Regions from separate parts of the Pseudomonas sp. L-22-4S-12 genome, predicted to be linked through region 4. Evidence: predicted binding sites of a transcription regulator. Region 4 holds the regulator's gene; each other region holds the start of a gene.
What was found. The regulator sigma-54, encoded in region 4, starts transcription at its own class of promoters, with help from an activator protein. The targets are predictions, from matches to a motif close to ANTGGCATNNANNTTGCTNT.
Positions count from the first base shown of each region.

Region 1: a site for sigma-54 is predicted at 1,951-1,970, ahead of fliD (flagellar filament capping protein FliD). Genes of this name have one in related genera too.
Region 2: a site for sigma-54 is predicted at 2,243-2,262, ahead of F3I16_RS08550 (CmpA/NrtA family ABC transporter substrate-binding protein). Genes of this name have one in related genera too.
Region 3: a site for sigma-54 is predicted at 2,146-2,165, ahead of nirB (nitrite reductase large subunit NirB). Genes of this name have one in related genera too.

Region 1 covers NZ_WELL01000006.1:95,377-100,496, forward strand. Annotated here, with positions in the region: gene fliI (flagellar protein export ATPase FliI) at 1-329, shown strand, start outside; gene F3I16_RS15250 (flagellar FliJ family protein) at 326-751, shown strand; gene flgM (flagellar biosynthesis anti-sigma factor FlgM) at 877-1,161, shown strand; gene flgN (flagellar export chaperone FlgN) at 1,158-1,604, shown strand; gene fliD (flagellar filament capping protein FliD) at 1,998-3,335, shown strand; gene fliS (flagellar export chaperone FliS) at 3,332-3,730, shown strand; gene F3I16_RS15275 (hypothetical protein) at 3,714-4,019, shown strand; gene F3I16_RS15280 (flagellar hook-length control protein FliK) at 4,023-5,120, shown strand, end outside.
Region 2 covers NZ_WELL01000002.1:417,066-422,185, forward strand. Annotated here, with positions in the region: gene ntrB (nitrate ABC transporter permease) at 1-803, opposite strand, end outside; gene F3I16_RS08550 (CmpA/NrtA family ABC transporter substrate-binding protein) at 821-2,104, opposite strand; gene F3I16_RS08555 (transcriptional regulator) at 2,474-2,800, opposite strand; gene F3I16_RS08560 (hypothetical protein) at 2,973-3,359, shown strand; gene alaC (alanine transaminase) at 3,621-4,856, opposite strand.
Region 3 covers NZ_WELL01000006.1:165,476-170,595, reverse strand. Annotated here, with positions in the region: gene F3I16_RS15625 (nitrate/nitrite transporter) at 1-118, shown strand, start outside; gene F3I16_RS15620 (bifunctional protein-serine/threonine kinase/phosphatase) at 369-2,036, shown strand; gene nirB (nitrite reductase large subunit NirB) at 2,318-4,774, shown strand; gene nirD (nitrite reductase small subunit NirD) at 4,771-5,106, shown strand.
Region 4 covers NZ_WELL01000001.1:1,308,915-1,314,034, forward strand. Annotated here, with positions in the region: gene F3I16_RS05895 (HPr family phosphocarrier protein) at 1-81, opposite strand, end outside; gene rapZ (RNase adapter RapZ) at 96-953, opposite strand; gene ptsN (PTS IIA-like nitrogen regulatory protein PtsN) at 973-1,437, opposite strand; gene hpf (ribosome hibernation-promoting factor, HPF/YfiA family) at 1,450-1,758, opposite strand; gene F3I16_RS05915 (RNA polymerase factor sigma-54) at 1,941-3,434, opposite strand; gene lptB (LPS export ABC transporter ATP-binding protein) at 3,581-4,306, opposite strand; gene lptA (lipopolysaccharide transport periplasmic protein LptA) at 4,306-4,869, opposite strand; gene lptC (LPS export ABC transporter periplasmic protein LptC) at 4,856-5,120, opposite strand, start outside.

The DNA of each region.
Region 1 (5,120 bases), on a different contig from region 4:
TCGACGGCCACATCGTGCTGTCGCGGCGCCTGGCCGATGTCGGCCATTACCCGGCGATCGACATCGCCGCCTCGGTGAGCCGCTGCATGAGCCAGGTCAGCAGTGCCGAGCAGCGCACGGCGGCGCGCCTGTTCAAGGAGTTCTACAGCACCTACGAGAAGATCAAGGAACTGATCCCGCTCGGTGGCTACACCCCGGGCATGGATGCCAAGACCGACCGCGCGGTGCAACTGGCGCCGCGTCTGGAGCGCTTCCTGCGCCAGGAGGTGGGCGAGGGCGCCGACCTGGGCGAGTGCGTGACCCAGCTGCAGGGGCTGATGAAGGTATGAAACAGCAACTCGATGTCCTCGGCCGCCTGGCCAGCCTGCGCGGCAGCCAGGTGCAGCAGATGCTCGGCCGGGTCAACTACCAGCAGAACCTCTGCCAGCGCTACCGCAACAACATCATCGGCCTGTCGCGCCTGCTCGGCTTCGAGGTGCCGCTCAGTACCAGCCTGCAGCGCGACAACCAGCAGCGCTACAAGGTCACCCTGCACAAGATGGTCGAGCTGCAGCGCAAGGAGCTGGGCCTGGCCGAGCAGACCCTGGCGCGCATCCAGGGCGAGTTGCTGGCGGCCATGCGCAGCGAGAAGATCGTCAGCCAGTTTCTCGACGGCAAGCTGGCCGAGTGGCAGGCTCAGCTGGCCCAGCAGGAGCAGAAGATCCAGGACGGCCTGGCCGCGCAGGCCTGGTGGCGGGCGCAGGGTGCCTGACCTGTGCCGCGGGCCGGCTTGAGAAGCGGGCGCGGCGCCGCATCCGGGCCGGCGAAAAAACAATTTAAGTTCGCGGGGCGGATGGTCGCTTATCCCTGACAAGCCCCCTTGTAATGGTGATTCCCATGGAAATCGGCCGTACTCAACAATCGATCTATACCGCGCCAGCCGAGACCCAGGCCGCGCCGCGCCAGCTGCAGGCGCAGCCGGCGGGTGAAGCGCGCTCGGCGCAGCCGCTGGCCGAGGGCCTGCCCCTGGAAAAACTGCAGGCCGTGCTCGACAGCCTGCCGGTGGTGGACTTCGCCAAGGTGGCCGAACTCAAGGCGGCCCTGGCGGGTGGCGAGATCAAGCTGGACAGCGCCAGCCTGGCGCAGAGCATGCTGAGCTACCACCGCGGTAGCGACGCGTGACCCAACGCGCGCGCCTGCTGACCATCCTGGCTCAGGATGTTCAGGACGACCTGCTAGATTATCGGCAGCTGGAGCTTCTGCTCCCCGAGTTGCACCAGGCCTTGCTGGCTCGCGACAACCCGCTGATCGCCCGGCTCAATGAGCGCATCGAGTCGTTTTGCGCGCAGGTGCGCGTGCGTGCGCAGCGGCGCAGCAAGGCGCTGGCGGCCCTCGGCCTGGGTGCAGGGGCGGCGGCGATGAGCAGCCTGCTGCAGCACTTCAGCGCCGCCCCGCGGCAACTGCTCGACAGTGGCTGGCAGGCCCTGCGGGCGGCCGCCGCCCGTTGCGCCGAGCACAACGAGCGCAATGGCCAGCTGCTGGCCATGCACCACGAGATCATCGAGCAGCTGCTCGGTGAGTCGACGCGCAACCAGCTCTACGCCCCGCCGAGCCACGCCTACTAAGCGCTGCACCCCTATGCTGCCGCGGTGGTCAGCGCAGATTTCAACGCCTCCCTGCTGCGACCAATAAGGGCTTGGGTCGTCCGGTCTGTACCTGAACGCCCCTGCGTAGGGTGCGCCGTGCGCACCGCAAGCCCATGGATTGCCCCTGGCGCGCACGGAGCACCCTGCGGGAGATCGTGCCTTCGCCGCGCCTTAAGTCCTCGCCTGGCCCTGTCGCCCTTATAGAGAACGGATTGGCCCATCGTGGACGGAAGGCGGCTTTCCGCTTTTGTCGCGTGCTGCGCCAAGGGGAAGGGGTTCTTCACTCTGAATCAGCCTGAAACCCTTGTGGTACGGGCTTTCAGGCCTTGGCACCAGTCTTGCTAAACCACCCTTAAAGGAAGGTACCGAACCATGGCGATCGATTCCGAATACGCAAAGAACATGGCCAGCCAGCTGGCCAACTATCAGGTGCAGGCTGCCTGGACCCGTGCGCAAACCAGCGAGAAGACCTACCAGAGCCAGCTCACGGCGGTAGGCACGCTGGACAGCGCGCTGAAGTCCTTCCGCACGGCCGTCACCGGCCTGCGTTCGGGCGGCAGCAGCATGCTGGTCAATTCGGCAACCTTCAGCCAGACCGGCTATGCCAGTGCGACCGTTTCGGCCAGCGCCACGCCGGGCAACTATCAGTTCTTCGTCAAGCAGCTGGCCAGCGCCCAGCAGTTGGCCGTGCCGGGGATCGCCGATGGGGATGTGCCCGCTTCGGGCAGCCTGGGCTTTAGCCAGAACGGCAAGAGTTTCGCCATCGACCTGGCCACGGTCGACAAGGATGGCAATGGCGTGCGCAGTCTCGACGAGCTGGCTGCCGCGATCAATGCGGCGCCGGACAACTCGGGGTTGACCGCCAGCCTGGTGCGCAGCACCGATCCCGTCACCGGCACGGCCAGCGTTTCGCTGCTGCTGAGCAGCAACAGTAGCGGGGCAGCCAACCAGATCAGCGTCAGTACCGATGGTGTGCCGGGCAGCTTCCTTGGCAAGACCCCGCAGGAACTGAGCAAGGCGCAGGACGCCATCGTCATGCTCGGCGGCGAAACCGGCATGCAGCTGACCAATGCCAGCAACACCTTCAGCAACATGATCGACGGCGTCAGCCTGACCTTCACCAAGGCCCATGTGGCCGGCGAGGCGCCGCTGAGCCTGACTGTTGGCCAGGACAAGAGCGCCACCGAGGCGAAGATGAAGAGCTTCATCGACGCCTTCAACAGCCTGATGTCGACTTTCGACAGCCTGACCGCCAGCGGCGGCAAGGACAGCGAACGCGGCAGCCTGGCTGGCGATTCCAGCATCCGCTCGGTCGAGAGCATGCTCAACCAGGTGGTGCGTACCGCCTTCGGTGGCAAGAGCCTGATCGACTTCGGCGTCGCCGCCGACCGCAACGGCAAGCTCACCCTGAATGCCGAGCGCTTCGCCAAGGCCCTGGCGGCCGACCCGGCCGGGCTGGACAAGCTGTTCAGCGAGAAGGGCAACCTGATCGACAGCATCGACAAGAACGTGGCGATCTACACCGGCAGCGTCAACGGCGTGATGAAGAACCGCAAGGACTTCATCAATGCCCAGATCGGCCGGGTCAAGGACCAGTACGAGGCGCTCGATCGCCAGTACGAGCTGCACTACACCCGCTACCTGCGCCAGTACACCAACCTGATGGAGGTCATGTCGTCCATGGAACAGACCCAGGGGATGTTCGGATGAGCACCTACCACCTGAATGAAACCTACGACAGCTACCGCTCGGTCGACCTCGAGGCGCGCGCCGCCGCGGCCTCGCCGTACCAGCTGGTGCTGGTGCTGTTCGACGGCCTGCTCGACGAGCTGGCCCGCGCCCGCGGCCATATCCAGGCCAAGCGCTACGAGCACAAGGGCCGCTCGCTGGAGAAGTGCCTGAACATCCTCAATGGCTTGAGCAGCGCCCTGGATTACGACAATGGCGGCGAGCTGGTGCACGAGCTGGCGCGCCTCTACGACTACTGCATCTATCGCCTGTCCGACGTCAGCGTGACCCTCTCGCTGGAGGGCCTGGACGAGGTCGAGAAGCTGCTCGGCACCCTGCGCGAAGGCTGGGACGCGGTCAATGCCAAGCGCGGCTGAGCTGCAGGCCCTGCACGAGCGCCTGGCGCGTGCGCTGCAGGGCCGCGACTGGGCCGCCTTCGGTGTCATCGACGGCGCCATCCGCGCGGCCCTGCAGCGGCTCGACGGGGTGCCGCCCAGCGCCGAGCTGAACGCGGCCCGGCAGGGCCTCAAGCGCCTGCATGGCGAGGCCCTGCGCGCTTGTGCGAACGAATGTGAACGCCTGCGCAAGCTGCTGCTGGCGCACCTGCAATACGCCGAAGGCAGTGCCGCCTACCGGCAAGTCAACGACTGGCAAGAGAGCCGCTGAAGCATGCTGCAACTGATGACCAACCCCGCTGCGGCCGCCGCCCCCGGCCCCGACGAGCCGCGCCGCGCCGTGGATGACGCGGCGGCGCCGGGCGATGCGGGCTTCGTGCTGCCGGCGCTGGTTGCCCCTGAGCCGTTGCCCGAGCCGGCGCTCGATGCCGCCTTGGTCGGGTTGCCCGTTGCGGCCGCGCCAGTATCGGCGCCGGCGGACGAAGCCGCGGCCGCAATCCCGGTCGGCGAGGTCGAGGCCCTGCTCGGCAGCCTGCTGCTGCAGCGCGATACCCAGGTGCAGGCGCGTGCCGAACAGGCCCTGGCGGCGTCGCTGCCGGGCCAGCCGGTCCAGGCGGCGCTGGCCGCGGCCATGCCGCTGCTCGGCGGGCAACGGCCGCCGGCCACTGCCCCGGACACGCCTGCCGCTGCCGCTGCCGCCGTGCCGGCGAGTGCCGGCGAGGGTGGCGAGCAACTGTCGGCGCCGCGGCCGCTGGCCATGCCCGCCGTGCCGGATGGCGCCAGCCGCCAGCAGGTTGTGAGCGAGCCAGGCGCGGAGTCCGCCGCCCAGGTGCCGCTGCCGGAGGTGCCGGCCGGCGAAAGCAGTGCGTCTCGCCCGGCAGCGGAGGCGACTCTGCGCGGCGAGCCGAGCGGCCCGCTGGCGCGTCCGGCGGTGCTGGAGCAGCGCCTGCAACTGCAGGGGCCGCAAGCCAAGTGGGGCGAGCAGATGCTCAACGCCCTGCGCGACAGCGTCGAGCTGCAGCTCAGGCAGAACAAGCAACAGGCCACCATTCGCCTCGACCCGGCCGAGCTGGGCAGCCTGGAGATCCGCCTGAACCAGGAGGGTGGGCGCCTGCAGGTGCACATCAGTGCGGCTCAGGGCGACGTGGCGCGCCTGCTGCAGCAGACCAGCGAACGCCTGCGCCAGGACCTGATCGGCCAGCATTTCGTCCAGGTCGATGTGCAGGTTGGTGCCGACAGCCAGTCCGGCCAGCGGCATGCCCGCCAGGCCGCCCACCTGCCGGCCGAGCAGGCACCGCGTGCCTCCGGCGAAGAGGCGGAAGACACCGGGACGGGCGCGCAGCGCAGGCGCAGCGATGTTCTGGTCAGTGTA
Region 2 (5,120 bases), on a different contig from region 4:
AGGCCGACCAGGCCGACGATGATGATGGCGATGAGGATGTGTTCGACGTTGAGGTTGTTCCATTCGTCCCACACCCAGAAGCCCAGGCCGGTGCCGCCGGTGAGCATTTCCGCGGCGACGATCACCAGCCAGGCCACGCCGATGGCCAGGCGGATGCCGGTCATCAGGTGCGGCAGCACGGCGGGGAAGAGGATGCGGGTGAGCACCTTGAACTCCGACAGCTTGAGCACGCGCGCCACGTTGAGGTAGTCCTGCGGCACGCTGGCGACGCCGGCGGCGGTGTTGAGAATGATCGGCCAGATCGAGCTGATGAAGATCACCCAGATCGAGGCCGGACCGGCAGCTTCGAACACCAGCAGGCCAATCGGCAACCAGGCCAGTGGCGAAACCGGGCGCAGCAGGCTGATGATGGGCGAGAGCATGTTGGCGAGGAAGGCGAAGCGGCCGATGGCGAAGCCGAGCGGAATACCGATCAGCGCCGCCAGGCCGAAGCCCAGACCGACACGGCCAAGGGAATGCAGGATATTCCAGCCGATGCCCATGTCGTTCGGGCCGTTGTCGTAGAACGGATCGGCGAACAGCTCCAGTGCCGAATACCAGGTCGACAAGGGGCCCGGCAGGCCTTCGCTGCGGGTGGCGATCAGGGCCCAGACGCCGATGAACAGGGCAATGCCGAGCAGCGGCGGAATAACTGCCTTGATCAGGTTGGTGAGGGCCTCCGCGCCAGGCAGGGCCCGGCGCGGAGTGCTGCTGGGGGCAACCGGGGTGGCCATTGTCAGTGGTGTTTTCACTGGAGCGTTCATCTAGGTGCCTCCGAAAATCAGGCTTTAATCGCGAAGGAATTGGCGTAGGCGGCCGGGTTGGAACCGTCCCACACCTTGCCGTCGATCAGGGTGCTTGCGCGCATCACGCTGCTCGGCACGGCCAGGCCCAGGGCGCCGGCGGCTTCGCTGTAGAGCTTGGTCTGGTTGATCTGCGCGGCCACGGCGGCGTAGTCCGGGTCGTCCTTGAGCAGGCCCCAGCGCTTGAACTGGGTGAGGAACCACATGCCGTCGGAGTGGTAGGGGAAGTTCACGCTGCCGTCCTTGCAGAAGACCATCGGGTTCTTGTCCTGCCAGCTGTTGCCCAGGCCGTCCTCGTAGTTGCCGATAAAACGCTGCTCGATGACCTCGGCCGGCGCGTTGACGTAGGCCTTGCCGGAGATGAGCTTGGCTGTGGCCTTCTTGTTCGCCTCGCTGGCATCGATAAAGCGGCTGGCTTCAAGCAGGGCCATGACCAGCGCGCGGGCGGTGTTGGGGTTCTGCTCGACGAACTCGCGGGAGCAGCCGAGGACTTTTTCCGGGTGGTCGGCCCAGATCTGCTGGGTGGTGGCGGCGGTGAAGCCGATCTTGTCGAACACCGCACGGGCGCCCCAGGGCTCGCCGACGCAGAAGCCGTCCATGTTGCCGACGCGCATGTTGGCGACCATCTGCGGTGGCGGCACGGTGATGGTCTTCACGTCGGTGAAGGGGTTGATGCCGTAGTTGGCCAGCCAGTAGTACAGCCACATGGCGTGGGTGCCGGTGGGGAAGGTCTGGGCGAAGGTCAGCGGGTTGCCGCCCTTCTTGATGTGTGCGGCCAGTTGCTCGCCGGTGGTGACGCCGGCTTCCTTGAGCTGCTTGGACAGGGTGATGGCCTGGCCGTTCTGGTTCAGGCCCATGAGCACGGCCATGTCCTTCTGTGGCCCGGCGACACCCAGCTGCGAGCCATACATCATGCCGTACAGCACATGGGAGGCATCCAGTTCGCCGGTGTTCAGCTTGTCGCGTACACCGGCCCAGGAAGCTTCCTTGCTCGGGTTGATGGTCAGGCCGTATTTGGCGGCGAAGCCCTGAGTGGCGGCGACCACCACCGAGGCGCAGTCGGTCAGCGGGATAAAGCCGATATTCAGAACGGCCTTTTCCGGGGCATCGGAGCCGGCGGCGTAGGCCGCGCTGCGCAGGAAGCCGGGGGCGGACAGGCCGAGGGCGGCGATGCCGCCGACGGTGCCGGCGATGGCGATGGACTGCTTGAGGAAGTTACGGCGGTTGTTGTTAACCGGGTCTTTGGAATCACGATCACTCATGGAGTTTTCCTTTTTCATGGGCAAAAAAAACGGCGTACGCCAGAGAAACCCGATGGGTGAGGGTGCTCTGGCGGACGCCGTTGTCCGTGATCCGCGGCCCACCGCCGTTGGTGTGCTGCGCAGGAATCTATTGGGGGTGTTGCAAGGGGCTTGCCAGTTTTATCTTGCGCAGGCACAGCAAACCCGCCGAGCGCTTCGGCTAGCTCGGTATGTTTCGATATAGTTCAATTGAATCAATCGCTTAGCAGCGTATTGCGGTTGTTCTAAACGCTCTGGGTGATGCGCCGGCAGATGGCCCGGCAGGGTGATTGACGAGTCACTGCGGTGCTGCGCAGCGTTGTCGTGTGCGCTTTTGGTTCGGCGTGCGCGCTAGCCGCGCAGGGTCGCCAGCGGCTGGGCGGCGAGCGCCTCGACGTAGTCGCGCAGCCAGCGCAGTACCTCCACCGCCTCCCAGCGCGCCGGGTCGAACAGGGCATAGGCCTGGCCCTGGTAGCCGACCACGTCCAGCTGGCGGTGATAGCCGGCGCGCTGCAGCAGCGCTTCGATCTCGGCGAAGCAGGTATTGAAGTGCACCCGCTTGAACGGGGTCTTGCTGCCGGTGACCAGGCCTTCCAGGTGCAGCTCCTCGACCATGGCGCGGATACTTTCCAGCGGCATCTGGTTCACTTTTTTCTTCAGCTGCAGTACGTCCTGCATGGTGGGGATCCTCTGCGGTGCACCGGGGTAGGTGCGCGTTGTGCGGGTGGAAATAGCCTAAACGAAAAATACTGTACAAATAAACAGTATTCGTTAATAGTGAGCTCACGCACTGCGATCAGTTACCTCCGCCTGCCTCGCAGGGGATTCACCGAGAAGAGGAGCCGCCTATATGCACCACAAGCCGATGACACTTCTGCTATTGGCCCTGCTGGCCGGCTGCGCGCAGCCGCAACTGGAGCAGCCCAAGGCCAATGGTGCCTATCTGGTGATCGAGGACGGCGCGGCCTGGGCGGTGCTGGTTTCCGATGGCAAGCGGGTCGAGGAAGCCGGGCGGGTACTGGATGTGGTCAGGCTGCCCGGCCAGCATTCCAGCATCGCCGCCAGCTATGTGATCGAGACGGCCAACTGCGGCAAGTTGCAGTGGCTCACCGAGCGCGACGAGTTCGGCGAGATCACCCGCCTGGCACCGAGCGGCAATGCACAGCTGGCACGCCCGGACTGCATGATCGGCAACGGCCTCAGCCGTGCCTGGACGGCGCTGGATTACTCCAGCTGAAACGACAAGGCCCCGACAGATTGCTCTGCTGGGGCCTTGGTGTTTGGTAAAGCTGTATCGCCATAACCGGTTGAGCTTGTGTGGGAGCGGATTCATCCGCGATAAGCAGGCCACTCCGAGCGCCCTGATCGCGAATAAATTCGCACCTACCGAACATCTGCCTATGGTCCGTGCCCTGCGCCGTCAGGAGGTACGGAGTTGCCTGCGAGCAGACGGCGACACCTCACCTTTCGCGGCTAAAGCCGCTCCCACACTAGGGCTTCAGCCATCAGTCTTGCGTGACTTGCTGGCCGGTGCCTGCACCAGGCCATCGGCACGGAACATCGCCTTGATCCCGCGGATGGCCTGGCGGGTGCGGTCCTGGTTTTCGATCAGGGCGAAGCGCACATGGTCGTCGCCGTAGTCGCCGAAGCCGATACCCGGCGAGACGCAGACCTTGGCTTCCAGCAGCAGCTTCTTGGCGAACTCCAGCGAGCCGAGGTGGGCATAGGGCTCGGGGATCTTGGCCCAGATGTACATCGAGGCCTTGGGCTTCTCCACCATCCAGCCGGCTTCATGCAAGCCCTTGACCAGCATGTTGCGCCGTTGCCGGTACTGCTCGGCGATATCGCGCACGCACTGCTGGTCGCCTTCCAGGGCCGCGATGGCGGCTACCTGCAGCGGGGTGAAGGTGCCGTAGTCGTGGTAGCTCTTGATCCGTGCCAGGGCACTGACCAGCTCCGGGTTGCCGACCATGAAGCCGATGCGCCAGCCGGCCATGTTGTAGCTCTTGGACAGGGTGAAGAACTCCACGGCGATGTCCTTGGCACCTTCCACCTGCATGATCGACGGGGCCTTCCAGCCGTCGTAGACGATGTCGGCGTAGGCCAGGTCGTGGATCACCAGCACGTCGTACTGCTTGGCCAGGGCCACCACGCGCTCGAAGAAGTCCAGCTCCACGCACTGCGCGGTGGGGTTGGAGGGGAAGCCGAGGATCATCATCTTCGGCTTGGGGATCGACTCGCGAATCGCCCGTTCCAGTTCGGCGAAGAAGTCCACGCCGGGCACCAGCGGTACCGAACGCACCTGGGCGCCGGCGATCACCGCGCCGTAGATATGGATCGGGTAGCTGGGGTTGGGCACCAGCACGGTGTCGCCATGGTCCAGGGTGGCCAGCATCAGGTGTGCCAGGCCTTCCTTGGAACCGATGGTGACGATGGCTTCGCTTTCCGGGTCGATCTCGACGTCGTAGCGGTCCTTGTACCAACGCGAGATGGCGCGGCGCAGGCGCGGAATGCCGCGCGAGGTGGAGTAGCCGTGGGTGTCGTCGCGCTGGGCGACCTGCACCAGTTTCTCGACGATGTGCGGCGGCGTGGCGCCATCGGGGTTGCCCATGCTGAAGTCGATGATGTCCTCGCCACGGCGGCGGGCGGCCATCTTCAGTTCGGCGGTGATGTTGAAAACGTAGGGGGGGAGACGATCGATGCGCGCAAAACGACGCTTAGCTTGTTCAGCCATGCTTTCCTCGAAGACGTAAGCGCCCGGAACCGTCCGAGCGACGTTGGCCAGTGCGCTGGCCAGGCAGCGAAGATAAGCGTTGGCGGTGGGGTTTGTCGAGCGGGGCGCATAACGCCCCGTGCCGGCCTCAGTTACCCAGCATGTCGTGCATGGCGATGGCTACCGGCTAGACTCCACGCCTCACCCGCCGGCCGCGCATCGGGCAAGGAAGACGGCCGGGCAGGGTGGGCTATGTGCGCGTTCTGAGCCCGTAGGTCGATGCAT
Region 3 (5,120 bases), on a different contig from region 4:
GCTCGGCCTGTGGCTGTTCGCCAGCCTGGGCATCCTCGCCTGGTTCGGCCTGTACGGCGTCAAGCAGCGCTGGCGCACCACCTGGGGCTCGGCTGCCGTTACCGCGGCGCGGGTTTAAGGCCAGTCCTGTGGGCGCCGCAGGGCGCCCCACAGTCAGTTGAAACAGCACCAACGAAACAGGTCGGTTGCGACAAAGGCGGGTCCGATCCAGCCTCCTCGCACTGGTCAGGAAAGGTGGCGAGGCACCGGTCACGGCGCCTTGCCAGGGAGGCCGCGCCGGCTTCGCCTTTGTCTCAACCGACCTGCGCACTACCCTTGAGGGCGATCACCATCGCCCTTTTGCACGTCCGCCCACACGAGAACGCCAGATGGCCCTGCAACTGACCTTCGGTGAAGCCACCGCCACCGGCCCCCGGGCGGAAAACCAGGATGCCATCCGCGTAGTCACCCCGACGCCGGCCCTGGCGGCGAGCAAGGGTTTCCTGTTCGCCCTGGCCGACGGCGTCAGCCAGTGCGCCGATGGTGGCCTGGCCGCCCGCGCCACCCTGCAGGCCCTGGCCCTCGACTACTACGCCACCCCGGAAACCTGGGCCGTGGCGCAATCGCTGGATCGCCTGCTGGTCGCCCACAACCGCTGGCTGCAGGCCAACGGCGGCGGCCAGCCGCTGCTGACCACCCTCACCGCCCTGGTCCTGCGCGGCCGGCGCTTCACCCTCGCGCATGTCGGCGACTGCCGCGCCTACCGCTGGCTGGACGGGCAGATCGAGCGCCTCAGCGAAGACCACGTGTGGGAACAGCCTGGCATGCAGCACGTGCTCAAGCGCGCCATGGGCCTGGATCAGCACCTGGTGGTGGACTACCTGGAAGGCGAGTTGCGCGAGGGCGAGAGCTTCCTGCTGGTCAGCGACGGCGTATGGTCGACCCTCGGCGACCACGGCGTGCACAGCATGCTCAAGGACGAGAGCGACCCGGCGGCGGCCTGCCGCGCCCTGGTCAGCGCCGCCCACCTGGCCGGCAGCCAGGACAATGCCAGCGCCCTGCTGGTGCAGGTGCAGAGCCTGCCGGACAACGACCTGGCCGACACCCTGGCGCAGATCCAGCACTGGCCGCTGCCGCCCAAGCTGCGCGACGGCCAGTGCTTCGAGGGCTGGCAGGTCGAGCGCCTGCTCGCCGAGTCGCGCCAGTCGCTGGTCTACCGGGTGCGCGACAACCAGTCGCGGCGCTGGCTGCTGAAAACCCTGCCGGCCAGCCGGCATGACGAGGAACAGGCCGGCCCGGCCCTGCTGCTCGAGGAATGGTTCCTACGCCGCGTGGCCGGCCGCCACTTCGCCGAAGTCCACCCGCTGCCGCAGCGCCAGCACCTGTACTACGTGCAGCGCGAGCACCAGGGCCAGACGCTGGCCGAACACCTGCGCCTGTCCGGCCCGCTGGGCCTGCCGGAGTGGCTGGAGCTGGCGCCGCGCCTGCTCAAGGCCCTCGGCATGCTGCACCGGCGCAACCTGCTGCACCGCGACATCAAGCCGGAAAACCTGCTGTGGTGCGACGACGGCGAACTGCGCGTGCTGGATTTCGGCCTGGCCTACTGCCCCGGCCTGTCCCGCGACGAGGCCCATGCCCTGCCCGGCACCCCCAGCTATATCGCCCCGGAGGCCTTCAGCGGCGGCAAGCCCAGCGCCCAGCAGGACCTCTACGCCGCCGGCGTGACCCTCTATCACCTGCTCACCGGGCACTACCCCTACGGCGAGATCGAAGCCTTCCAGCACCCGCGCTTCGGCAAGCCGACCGCACCCAGCCGCTACCGCCCCGACCTGCCCAGCTGGCTCGACGACTGCCTGCTGCGCGCGGTGGCGGTCAACCCGGCCGAGCGCTTCGAAACCGCCGAGGAATGGCTGCTGTCCCTCGAACAGGGCGAACGCCAGGCCCTGGTGCTGCGCCCGCGCCCGCTGCTGGAGCGCGAGCCGCTGAAAGTCTGGCGCGGCGTGGCCCTGGTCTCCCTGCTGCTCAACCTGGCCCTGCTGGTGCTGCTGCTCAAGTAGGGGCGCGGCGCACCACAACGGCGCAACAAGCCTTAAACAGGTGCGTCGACGGCCCGTGAAAAACCTCCAGCAACCCGCGCCAAGCCCCTAGAGACAAGGCTTTCGCAAAGTTGGCACGCTGCCTGCTTTAGAGACATCGACATTACATAAAGGCATCGCCCTCAACGACGAGCGCAGTGCCTCCCGACAGATCGGGACAAGGACAAAGGCGTCCTCGCTAGGTGACTGGCGGGACGCCTTTTTTGTTTTCCGATTTTCGGTATCCGTGACGGAGAGGAACCATGAAAAAACTCAAACTGGTAATGGTCGGCAACGGCATGGCCGGGGTCAGAACCCTGGAAGAGCTGCTCAAGCTCGCCCCCGACCTGTATGACATCACCGTCTTCGGTGCCGAACCGCACCCCAACTACAACCGCATCCTGCTGTCGCCGGTGCTGGCGGGCGAACAGACCTTCGAGGAAATCGTCCTCAACGACCTCAACTGGTACGCCGAGAACAACATCAAGCTGATGCTCAACCGCAAGGTGGTCGATATCGACCGCAAGAAGCGCATCGTCACGGCCTCCGACGGCACCAGCGCCGAATACGACCGCCTGCTCATCGCCACCGGCTCCAACCCGTTCATCCTGCCGATTCCCGGCAACAAGCTGCAGGGCGTGATCGGCTACCGCGATATCGCCGACACCGAAATGATGATGGCCACCGCCAAGACCCACAGCCACGCGGTGGTGATCGGCGGCGGCCTGCTCGGCCTGGAAGCGGCCAACGGCCTCAAGCTGCGCGGCATGGACGTGACCGTGGTGCACCTGTCCGACTGGCTGCTCGAACGCCAGCTCGACAAGACCGCCGGCAAGCTGCTGCAGAGCGCCCTGGAGGCCCGCGGCATCCACTTCCGCCTCAACGAGCAGACCGAAGAACTGATGGACAACGGCGAAGGCCGGGTCTGCGCCGTGCAGTTCAAGGGTGGCGACGTGATCCCCGCCGACCTGGTGGTGATGGCCGCCGGTATCCGCCCCAACACCGAACTGGCGGAGAAGGCCGGCATCCCGTGCAACCGCGGCATCCTGGTCAACGACACCATGCAGACCTACGACCCGCGGGTGTACTCGATCGGCGAATGCGCCAACCACCGCGGCATCGCCTACGGCCTGGTCGCGCCGCTGTTCGAGCAGGCCAAGGTCTGCGCCAACCACCTGGCCCAGCTCGGCTTCGCCCGCTACCAGGGCTCGGTGACCTCGACCAAGCTGAAAGTCACCGGCATCGACCTGTTCTCCGCCGGCGACTTCATGGGCAGCGACGGCACCGAGACCATCACCCTCTCCGACCCCATCGGCGGCGTGTACAAGAAGCTGGTGATCAAGGACGACGTGCTGGTCGGCGCCTGCCTGTATGGCGACACCGCCGACGGCGGCTGGTACTTCCGCCAGGTCAAGGAGAACGCCAACATCAGCGAGATCCGCGATCACCTGATGTTCGGCGAGAGCGCCCTGGGCGACGTCGGCCACCAGGGCCAGAGCAGCGCGGCGAGCATGCCCGACAGCATGGAAGTGTGCGGCTGCAACGGCGTGTGCAAGGGCACCATCGTAAAGGCGATCCAGGAAAACGGCCTGTTCAGCGTCGACGACGTGAAGAAACACACCAAGGCCGCCAGCTCCTGCGGCTCCTGTGCCGGCCTGGTCGAGCAGATCCTGATCAGCACCGTCGGCGGTGCCGCCGACGTCAAGCCGAAGAGCGAAAAAGCCATCTGCGGCTGCAGCGAGATGAACCACGGGCAGATCCGCAAGGCGATCCGCGAGCAGCACCTGACCAGCATGGCGCAGACCATGGAGTACCTGAACTGGATGACGCCCAACGGCTGCGCCACCTGCCGCCCGGCGCTGAACTACTACCTGATCTCCACCTGGCCGGGCGAGGCCAAGGACGACCCGCAGTCGCGCCTGATCAACGAACGCGCCCACGCCAACATCCAGAAGGACGGCACCTACTCGGTGGTGCCGCGCATGTGGGGCGGCGTGACCAACCCGTCCGAGCTGCGCCGCATCGCCGACGTGGCCGACAAGTACAACGTGCCGATGGTCAAGGTCACCGGCGGCCAGCGCATCGACCTGCTGGGGATCAAGAAGGAAGACCTGCCGGCCGTGTGGAAGGACCTCGACATGGCCTCCGGGCATGCCTACGGCAAGTCCATCCGCACCGTGAAGACCTGCGTCGGCAGCGAGTTCTGCCGCTTCGGCACGCAGAACTCGACCCAGCTGGGCATCGACCTCGAACACGACCTGTTCAACATGTGGTCGCCGCACAAGGTCAAGCTGGCCGTCTCCGGCTGCCCGCGCAACTGCGCCGAGGCGGGGATCAAGGACGTCGGCATCATCGGCGTGGATTCTGGCTTCGAGATGTACATCGGCGGCAACGGCGGGATCAAGACCGAGGTCGCCGAGTTCTTCGTCAAGGTTAAAACCGCCGAAGAAGTGCGCGAGTACAACGGCGCCTTCCTCCAACTGTACCGCGAGGAAGCCTTCTACCTGGAGCGCACCGTGCACTACATGCAGCGCGTCGGCATGGAGCACATCAAGAAGGCCGTGCTGGAGGACGAAGGCAACCGCAAGGCGCTCAACGCGCGCCTGCAGTACGCCCTGTCGTTCGAGCAGGACCCGTGGAAAGAACGCATCGAAACCCCGCAACTGAAGAAAGAATTCGACCGTATCCCCGTCGTAGCCGTTGAGGAGGCCACCGTATGAACTGGCTGGATATCTGTGCCCTGGAAGAGATCAATGTGCTGGGCTCGCGAATTGTCAGCGGGCCGAAAGGCGACATCGCGATTTTCAGGACTTCCGCGGATGAGGTGTTCGCCCTCGACGACCGCTGCCCGCACAAGGGCGGGCCGCTGTCCCAGGGGCTGATCTACGGCAAGCGCGTGGCCTGCCCGTTGCACAACTGGCAGATCGAACTGGAAAGCGGCATGGCCGTGGCCCCGGACGAAGGCTGCGCGCACCGTCACGACGTGAAGGTGGTCGATGGCCGCGTGCTGCTCGCCCTGCACAACGCGGCCACCGCGGCCGCCTGCGCTTGAAGCCAGCCCTTCGC
Region 4 (5,120 bases):
GCCGGCCACGCCGACGAACTTGGCCGCCGCCCGCGCATGCAGGCCGAGCTTGTTGATGATGGTGATTTCGCAGGCGGGCATACGGCGGACAGTCCTTAACCCAGTTCGCGGTGGCGAACCTGGAGATTCTTCAGTGTGGGCTTGAGGGCTGCGCCGAGGCGGTTGGCCAGGTACACCGAGCGATGGTGGCCGCCGGTGCAGCCAATGGCGATGGTCACGTAGGAACGATTGCTGGAAGCAAAGCGGGGCAGCCACTTGTGCAGGTAGGCATGGATGTCCTGGTACATCTCCTCGACATCCGGCAGGGCGGCCAGGTAGTCGGCGACCGGCTGCTCCAGCCCGGACATTTCGCGCAGCTCGGGCTTCCAGTACGGGTTGGGCAGGCAGCGCACGTCGAATACCAGGTCGGCGTCCACCGGCATGCCGCGCTTGAAGCCGAAGGACTCGATGAGGAACGCGGTGCCGGGCTCGGGCTTGTTCAGCAGGCGCAGCTTGAGGCTGTCGCGCAGCTGGTAGAGGTTCAGGTGGGTGGTGTCGAGCTTGAGGTCGGCCAGGTCGGTGATCGGGCTGAGCAGGGCGGCTTCGTCGCGGATGGCTTCGGCGAGGGAGCGCGTCTCGCTGGTCAGCGGGTGGCGCCGGCGGGTTTCGGAAAAGCGCTTGAGCAGGGTCTCTTCGTCGGCATCCAGATAGAGCACGTCACAGACGATGTGACGGGCGCGCACTTCGGCGAGCAGTTCGGGGAAGCGCTTGAGCTGGCTGGGCAGGTTGCGTGCGTCGATCGATACGGCGACCTGCGGGTGCAGCAGCTCGGTGTGCAGCAGGGCGCGCTCGGCCAGTTCCGGCAGGAGGATCGCCGGCAGGTTGTCGATGCAGTAGAAACCGTTGTCCTCGAGCACGTCGAGGGCGGTGCTTTTGCCCGAGCCGGAGCGACCGCTGACGATGATCAGGCGCATGACGCTGTCCTACCCTGGCCTATTGGCCGCTCTGTACGTCGACAACCACCTGGTAGAGGTTCTCGCTGCTTGACGCCTGGCGCAAGCGCTCACGCACTTCGCTGCGGTCGAGCATGCTGGCGATCTGGCGGAGCAGCTCCAGGTGTTCGTCGGTCGCCGCTTCGGGTACCAGCAGGACGAACAGCAGATCGACCGGGGCGCCGTCGATGGCGTCGAAGTCCACCGGCGCATCCAGGCGCAGCACCGCACTGATGGGGGCGCTGCAGCCGGGCAGGCGACAGTGGGGAATGGCGATGCCGTTACCGAACCCGGTGGAACCGAGTTTTTCACGGGCAATCAGGCTTTCGAAGATGTCCTGCGAGTCGAGGTCGGGCAGTTCGCGCGCGACCAGGTTGGCAATCTGTTCGAGGACGCGCTTCTTACTGCCGCCCGGCACGTTCACCAGGGAACGGCCGGCGGTCAGGATATTTTCAAGTCGGATCATGGGTGGGGGATGTCAGCGGGCTGTCGCGCCTTGCAGGCGGCCGAGCTGCTTTTCCTTGTGTTTGATCAGTTGGCGGTCGAGTTTGTCGGCGAGCAGGTCGATCGCCGCATACATGTCGTCGTGTTCGGCGTTGGCGACTACTTCGCCGCCTGCAACATGCAGGGTCGCCTCGATTTTCTGCTTGAGCTTCTCGACTGCCATGGTCACCTGCACGTTGGTGATCTTGTCGAAATGGCGTTCCAGTCGGCTGAGTTTTTCCCCGACATAGTCACGCAGGGCGTCGGTCACATCCAGTTGATGTCCACTGATGTTGACTTGCATACCGCTTCTCCTTGTTGCCTTGTGTAAGAGACAGGCTAGCGGGCCTGCCACCGTAACACTCTGGCGTGAGAAGGCTTTTGCAGAACTGTCCTGCAGTCCCCCCGCGGGGCAGGGCGCATGGCGCGTATCCAGTTTTGCAAAAGCCTTCCCTCAGTGCCGCGTCACAGCAGTCGCGTCTATGACTAGATCAACCGCTTGCGTTCGCTCGAAGGCGCTATCCCGAGGGATTCGCGGTATTTGGCGACGGTGCGACGGGCTACCTGAATGCCCTGTGCTTCCAGTAAACCAGCGATCTTGCTGTCACTCAATGGCTTTTTCGCGTTTTCCGCGGCGACCAGTTTTTTGATGATGGCGCGGATCGCCGTCGACGAGCATTCGCCGCCTTCCGAGGTGCTGACGTGGCTGGAGAAGAAGTATTTCAGCTCGTAAATACCGCGCGGGGTGTGCATGAATTTCTGCGTGGTGACCCGCGAGATGGTCGACTCGTGCATGCCCACCGCCTCGGCGATGTCGTGCAGGACCAGCGGCTTCATCGCCTCGTCGCCGTACTCGAGAAAGCCGCGCTGGTGCTCGACGATCTGCGAGGCGACCTTCATCAGGGTTTCGTTGCGGCTCTGCAGGCTCTTGATGAACCAGCGCGCTTCCTGCAGCTGGTTGCGCATGAAGGTGTTGTCGGCACTGGAGTCGGCGCGTTTGACGAAGCCGGCGTACTGCGCGTTGACCCGCAGGCGCGGCACCGCTTCCTGATTGAGCTCCACCAGCCAGCGCTCGTTGTGCTTGCGCACGATCACGTCCGGTACCACGTATTCCGGCTCGCTGGCTTCGATCTGCGAGCCGGGACGCGGGTTGAGGCTCTGGATCAGCTCGATGACCTGGCGCAGCTCGTCTTCCTTGAGCTTCATGCGCCGCATCAGCTGGCTGTAGTCGCGGCTGCCGAGCAGGTCGAGGTGGTCGCCGGCCAGGCGCTGGGCCTCGCTCAGCCAGGGCGTGCTGGCCGGCAGCTGGCGCAGCTGCAGAAGCAGGCATTCGCGCAGGTCGCGGGCGCCGACCCCGGCCGGGTCGAAGTTCTGGATGCGGTGCAGGACGGCTTCGACTTCGTCCAGCTCGACGTCCATTTCCGGGTCGAAGGCCTCGACGATTTCCTCGAGCGACTCCTCCAGATAGCCCTGGTCGTTGATGCAGTCGATCAGGGTCACGGCGATCAGGCGGTCGGTGTCCGACATCGGCGCCAGGTTCAGTTGCCACAGCAGATGGGTCTGCAGGCTCTCGCCGGCGGAGGTGCGGGTGGTGAAGTCCCACTCGTCATCGTCGTTGCTCGGCAGGCTGCTGGCGCTGGTCTGGTAGACGTCTTCCCAGGCGGTATCGACCGGCAGCTCGCTGGGGATGCGTTCGTTCCACTCGCCGTCCTCGATGGCATCGGCGGGCGTGCTGTTGGTTTCCTGGTAGGTGTCCTGGGGCGCGGCCTGGGTGTTCTGTTCTTCGCCGTCGGCCAGCGGATCGCTGTTGTCGAAGTCTTCGCCGTCTTCCTGGCGTTCCAGCATGGGGTTGGATTCCAGGGCTTCCTGGATTTCCTGCTGCAGGTCCAGGGTGGACAGCTGGAGGAGGCGAATGGCTTGTTGCAGCTGCGGTGTCATCGTCAGCTGCTGGCCCATCTTGAGGACTAGCGAAGGTTTCATGGCAGGAAGCTTTGCACCTTATTTGCCGGCGCAGTCGCGCCATTCACTACAGGGCGCCGGGGCGCCGCCAATAAGCAAATTATATGCCTGAAACTGGCGGCTTTGCCTAGGCTTGACAACATCCGTGTAGTGCGGCGACGCCTGCATCAGAGGCGGAATTCGTGCCCGAGGTAGACTTCTTTAACCAGCTGGTTGGCCAGGATGCTTTCGGCATCGCCTTCGGCGATCAGTTGGCCGTCATTAACAATGTAGGCGGTCTCGCAGATGTCGAGGGTCTCGCGCACGTTGTGGTCGGTGATCAGCACACCGATGCCCTTGGCCTTGAGGTGATGGATGATCTGCTTGATGTCGCCGACCGAGATCGGGTCGACGCCAGCGAAGGGTTCGTCGAGCAGGATGAACTTGGGTTCGGTGGCCAGGGCGCGGGCGATTTCCACGCGCCGGCGTTCGCCGCCGGACAGGCTCATGCCGAGGTTGTCGCGGATGTGGCTGATGTGGAACTCCTGCAGCAGGCTCTCCAGGGCGGCGCGGCGGCCGGCGCGGTCGAGATCCTTGCGGGTTTCCAGGATGGCCATGATGTTGTCGGCTACCGTCAGCTTGCGGAAGATCGAGGCTTCCTGTGGCAGGTAGCCGATGCCGACGCGGGCGCGGCCATGCATGGGCTGGTGGCTGACGTCGAGATCGTCGATCAGCACGCGGCCCTGGTCGGCCTGCACCAGGCCGACGATCATGTAGAAACAGGTGGTCTTGCCGGCGCCGTTGGGACCGAGCAGGCCGACGATCTGGCCGCTGTCGATGGACAGGCTGACGTCGCGTACCACCTGGCGGCCCTTGTAGCTTTTGGCCAAATGCTGGGCTTTGAGGGTTGCCATTACTGCGCTTGCTCCGGCTGGCCGGTTTTCTTGCGCGGCTGGATGACCATGTCGATGCGTGGGCGCGGCGCGCTCAGGGCGGCGCCAGTGGCGCGGCCGGCGTTGACGATCTGGCGCTGGGTGTCATAGACGATCTTCTCGCCTTCGAAGGTGTTGCCTTCCTGGATTACCTTGGCCTGGTCTATCAGTACGATGCGCTCGTTGCTGGCGAAGTACTGGATGGTCAGGCCGTAGGCCTTGACGATTTCCTTGTCCACGGCGGGTTTCTGCTCGTAGTAGGCCGGTTTGCCCACCGAGGTGAAGACTTCGACGTCGCCGTTGGCATCCTGGGTGATGGTCACGGTGTCGCCGGTGATCTTCAGGGTGCCCTGGGTGATCACCACGCCGCCGCGGTACACCGCCACGCCTTGCTTGTCGTCCAGTTCGGCGCTGTCGGCCTGGACCCGGATCGGTTGCTCGCGGTCGCTGGGCAGGGCCCAGGTGCTGGCGCTTCCGAGCGCGGCACCGAGGCTGATGAGCAATAGGGGGAGGGTCCGGAGGGGGAAACTGTTAACGAGCCTCATGCTGGCCTCTTACGTTGGACAGCAGGAGGATCCGGCCGTCATTCATGTACGCTTTCATTCCTTGTGCCGTGGTCACCCCGTTGGCGGCCTCGATTCTAACGGCTTGCCGGGTTTGCGCATATTCCTCATCCGGAAATACGGTCATCCGGCTGCTGGTGATCACGGTGGGGCGGCCTTTGGCATCGGTGCGCGCCACGCGCACGTCATCGATCAGTTCGACTTGCTTGCCTTGCGGCGCCACTTCGCCCCGC